One region of the Lactobacillus sp. ESL1191 genome, then DNA from elsewhere that is predicted to be linked to it. Evidence: predicted binding sites of a transcription regulator. Region 1 holds the regulator's gene; the other holds the start of a gene.

Evidence for each region. Region 1 encodes Rex, which represses fermentation and respiration genes when NADH is low (regulators of the CRP and FNR family bind a similar motif). Its sites were predicted from a motif close to TTGTGAANTANTTCACAA; they were not measured.
Region 2: the regulator Rex is predicted to act here: its motif matches at 1,252-1,269, upstream of ACSYSN_RS06925 (alpha-hydroxy-acid oxidizing protein).

What each region holds. Positions count from the first base shown of each region.
Region 1 covers NZ_CP196365.1:1,097,043-1,099,503, reverse strand. Annotated here, with positions in the region: gene ACSYSN_RS05645 (ABC-F family ATP-binding cassette domain-containing protein) at 1-797, opposite strand, end outside; gene ACSYSN_RS05640 (redox-sensing transcriptional repressor Rex) at 1,019-1,654, shown strand; gene groES (co-chaperone GroES) at 1,824-2,108, shown strand; gene groL (chaperonin GroEL) at 2,125-2,461, shown strand, end outside.
Region 2 covers NZ_CP196365.1:1,384,948-1,387,408, forward strand. Annotated here, with positions in the region: gene ACSYSN_RS06925 (alpha-hydroxy-acid oxidizing protein) at 1-1,135, opposite strand, end outside; gene ACSYSN_RS06930 (metal ABC transporter permease) at 1,305-2,102, opposite strand; gene ACSYSN_RS06935 (metal ABC transporter ATP-binding protein) at 2,102-2,461, opposite strand, start outside.

The DNA of each region.
Region 1 (2,461 bases):
TTTTCTTGCTGTTTCTCGAAGGCTTCTTCCTGCTGGTGGTCGCGCAATTCGCGCTCTTGTACATAGTTAGTGTAATTGCCCTTGAACACAGTTAATTGGCCAAATTGTAACTCGAAAATCTGGGTAGCTAAGTGGTCTAGGAAGTATTGGTCGTGCGACACAACTAGGATTGCCCCAGGATAGTTTTTTAGGTAGCCTTCCAGCCAGTCCAAAGTATCGAGGTCAAGGTAGTTAGTCGGTTCATCGAGTAGGAGCAGAGGTGGTTTACGCAGGAGCAGCTTTACAAACGCAAGCCGGGTCTTTTCACCGCCAGATAGATTAGCAATGACCTTGGACCAAGTCGCCTCAGGAAAGTTAAAACCATTCAAAATACTTTTGATGTCAGCCTGGTAAGTGTAGCCCCCTTTTTGCTCAAAATCGAACTGCAACTGGTCATATTGCTTTAATAGTTCTGGATTATGGGGTTGGTCGGTAATTTCTGCCTGCAAAGCGTGCAACTGTTGCTCCATCTTAATGAGCGCAGCAAAGACCTCGACCAGCTCGTCCCAGATAGTCTTATCTTCAGCTAGTCCGTTTTCTTGGGCAAGGTAACCGACCTCGATGGCCTTATTGACAGTAAATTCGCCCCGACTAGCCTCTTCCTCGCCCGTCATAATTTTGAGTAAAGTTGTTTTGCCAACACCGTTAGGTCCAACTAAGCCAATTCTGGCCTGGTCAGCAATTGAAAAGTTAACATGCTGAAATAGGGTATTTGCCCCAAATTGTTTTTCTAAATCGTGTCCTTGTGCAATGATCATATTTTTTCACCTAGAAACTATTTTAGCATACGAAAAGAACTTACAGTGGGCCTCTTGCGATTATGCAAAAAAGTTGAAAGTAGCCCTCGTTGACAGTGTTTGCAAGATTGTGAAAAAATATTTGCAAATAACGTAACGTTACGGGTAAAATAATACTAATTGATGAGCAATTCACAAGAAGAAGGCTCAGGCAATATTTAAGTTGGAGGCTCTTTTAAAAAATGGAAAAAATAAAAATACCCACGGCGACAGCTAAGCGCTTGCCGCTGTACTATCGCTATTTAATTATCTTAAACGAAGCGGGCAAAGATAAAGTTTCTTCAACTGAACTCTCGGAAGCAGTTCAGGTTGATAGTGCTTCGATTAGACGCGACTTTTCTTATTTTGGCGCGCTGGGCAAACGCGGTTATGGTTACGATGTCAAAAATTTGCTTTCCTTTTTTAAAAAGATTCTAAATCAGGATACATTGACCAATGTGGCCCTGGTCGGCGTTGGTAATTTGGGACATGCACTGCTCAACTATAACTTCAAGCGTAGTAACAATATTCGGATTTCTTGTGCCTTCGATATTGATCCCAAGATTACCGGTAAAATCCTAAGCGGGGTGCCGGTATACGGTATGAGCGAATTGAAGCAACAGTTGAGCGACCAACAGATTACAATTGCGATTTTGACGGTGCCATCGACCACTGCCCAACAGACGGCAGACGATATGGTCGAAGCTGGAATTAGGGGGATCATGAACTTCACCCCAATTCGACTATCAGCTCCAAGTGGGATCAGGGTCCAGAACGTTGACTTAGCGACGGAATTACAGACCTTGATTTACTTTCTTGACGCCGATAAACCCAAGTAAGCAACAGCCTGCGGATAAGAGTTAAGAATAATTAGCACTTTAACTGAAAAAGTGCTAATTTTTTCTTGCATTTTATCTGAAAAGGGGTTATTATCTTAATTGTAAGTTAGCACTTGATGAATATGAGTGCTAACAATTAAAAAGATTTTTACTAATAGGAGGGACAAACGTGTTACAACCAATAGGTGATCGCGTGATCGTTAAAGTTAAAGAGGAAGAAGAAAAGACTGTAGGCGGAATCGTCCTTGCTTCGAATGCTAAACAAAAACCAACTGAAGGCGAAATTGTCGCGGTTGGTGAGGGAACTTATGCTGAGAATGGCAACAAGATTCCAATGACGGTGAAGACAGGGGACGTCGTCCTGTATGATAAGTACTCAGGTACTGATGTCAAGTACGAGGGCGAGAAGTACCTGGTCCTGCACGAAAAAGATATTTTAGCAATTGTTAAGTAGTTAGGGAGCGGATAAAATGGCAAAAGATATTAAATTTTCAGAAAAAGCAAGACGTTCTTTATTAAAGGGTGTTGACCAGTTGGCAAATACCGTTAAGGCTACGATTGGCCCTAAGGGTAGAAACGTTGTCTTGGAGCAATCTTATGGTAACCCGGATATTACTAACGATGGTGTAACGATTGCCAAGGCGATTGAACTGAAAGACCACTATGAGAATATGGGTGCTAAGCTGGTGGCTGAAGCAGCTCAGAAGACTAACGATATTGCCGGTGACGGTACTACGACTGCTGTTGTTTTGACCCAAGCAATTGTGCGCGAAGGGATGAAAAACGTAACTGCCGGTGCCAACCCAG
Region 2 (2,461 bases), 290 kb from region 1:
TATTAGACTTCAAGTTATCAGCAGTGTAGTTGATATGAGCAATCTTGGCATGCTTGATATCTTCCACCGTCTTGCAGCCGGTCAGCTGCATATCAATTAAGAGTTCAGTATTCAGTTGTTCAATAACTGATTGAACACCCTTAGGACCACCTAGAGCTAGACCATAGAGGTATGGTCGACCAACACCAACTATATCAGCGCCAAGAGCCAAGGCCTTGAAGACGTGTGATCCGCGGCGAACACCTGAATCGAAGATAATCGGTACCCGGTGGTTAACCGCCTGAGCGATTTCTGGCAACATGTCAATGGTAGCTGGGCCACTATCAACTTCACGTCCACCGTGGTTGGTAACGTAGATCCCATCAGCACCACAGCCCATTGCCAGGTAGGCATCTTCAGCACAAACTACACCTTTAACAAAGACTGGTAAGCCAGACATTTCCTTAATCCGGCGAACATCTTCTGGACCAATCTTCTGGGCAGATGAAGCGTACATTTCCGCAACGGTCTGACCCTCTCCTTTAGCACCCTGGTAGCGGGTAAAGAAATCTAATGGCACTGGGAAGGCAAACTGGGTTCTCAGGTTAGCCTCACGAAAACCTGAAACCAGCGCATCCACCGTTAAGAAGATGCCTTTATAACCAGCCTGCTTGATTGCATCAAAGACCATCTGATTGAACTTCCAATCCTTACTGAGGTAAAGTTGGAAGAAGCGCGGTGCATCTGGTGCTGCTGCAGCAATATCTTCAACACTCTTGTTACCATAGGTACTAGAAGCAAATAATGCACCAGCAGCTGCAGCACCTTTCTGAGTAGCAACTTCGGCATCCTTGTGAGCAATACCGTGGCAGGCAATTGGCGAAATCATTACCGGCGTTTTCAACTTCATCCCCATGAATTCAGTATCAAGCTGGGGATTATCCATATTAGTTAAAGCGCGCGGGACAATTTGAAAATGGTTAAAAGCAGTAGTATTATTCCGCCAGGTCCATTCATTCTCTGAACCAGAAGCAATGTAGTAATACGCACCTTCTGGCATAACTTCCTTGGCACGTTCCTCAAGTTCATCGAGGTTAATCATGTCGATCTTTTCATCTTTATCACTCTGGGGAAAACCATTGTAATATGCTGTCATTTTAAAGACTCCTTTGATTGTTTAGTATATTTTATAGCTATACTCTTATTATACATGAAACTGCTTACAATAGTTAGTGAAAAAGTTAAAAGATTGTTTAAATATCAGCCTTAATGCTGTGCTATTTTTCACAAACTTATAAATGTGACCGATAATTTAGTTGTATTATCTACAACTTATGTTTAATCAGATGAGTGAAGTAAGTAACAAGATATACCACAACTTCGATTACTGCAATAAAAAAAGTAACAGGCAGATTGGTAAGAAAGCCGAGGTAGAGACCCAGCCATACCCCTATTAAAGCCAGTGTAACTGACCAGCTAATCATCGACGGCACAGTCTTACCAATGTAACTAGCAGTTGCTGGTGGTAAAGTCAGTAAGATGAACACCAGGAGTGACCCCACAATTTGGGCGCCGATTGAAACCGACATAGCCAGTGCAATTAAGAAGACTACGCTAACCATGCCAGTTTTGACACCATGCGCCAGGGCACCGGTATGGTCAAAGGAATCAAAGTTTAACGGGCGCTGTAAAAGCAGTATCATCAATAAGACAATTACCGATAAAACAACCAGTTGAATTACGCCCTGCTGGTCGACTCCGATAATGCTACCAAATAAAATATTGGTGGCATAATTGCTATTGGCTCCTGAGATGGCTAAGAATAAGACACCCAGTCCAATAAAGAGCGCTGAAATTGCACTAATTGATGATTCTTTTTGGTCGCTGTGCAGGGATAGTTCGCCAACACTAACCGAACCTAAAAGAGTAAACAACAGCATCCCCCAAAGTGGGCTAATGCCAAGCCAGACAGCAAAAGCTGCACCAGCAAAACCGATTTCAGACAAAGTATGGGCTAAAAAACTAAAGTTACGTGCAACTACATATACTCCAACGGTACCACAAGTAATCGCGATAAAAGTACTTGCCAAAAAGGCATTGCGCATAAAATCGAATGCAAACATTATTCATAGGCCTCCTCGAATTGTGCCATTTCACCTTGTTCGATTTTGCCATGGTTAAGATAAAGGTAATCTGTCATATACTTGCGCGCCAAGGGTACGTCGTGGGTTACAAACAGAACGGTTATTTTGTGTTGCTCATTCAGGTGGCTAATCAGCTGCATCAATTCGTCCTTGGCTATCGGGTCAAGACTGGCAGTAGCTTCATCTAGAATAATCATGTTAGGCTGGTCGAGCAGAGCCTGAGCTAGATAAGCCCGTTGCTTCTGTCCACCAGACGCCTCACCCATGCGCGTTTTTTTTATCATTTCCAAGTTAGTCTCTGCAAGTTGCTTCTTAATCGTCTGCTTCACCGTAGCCGT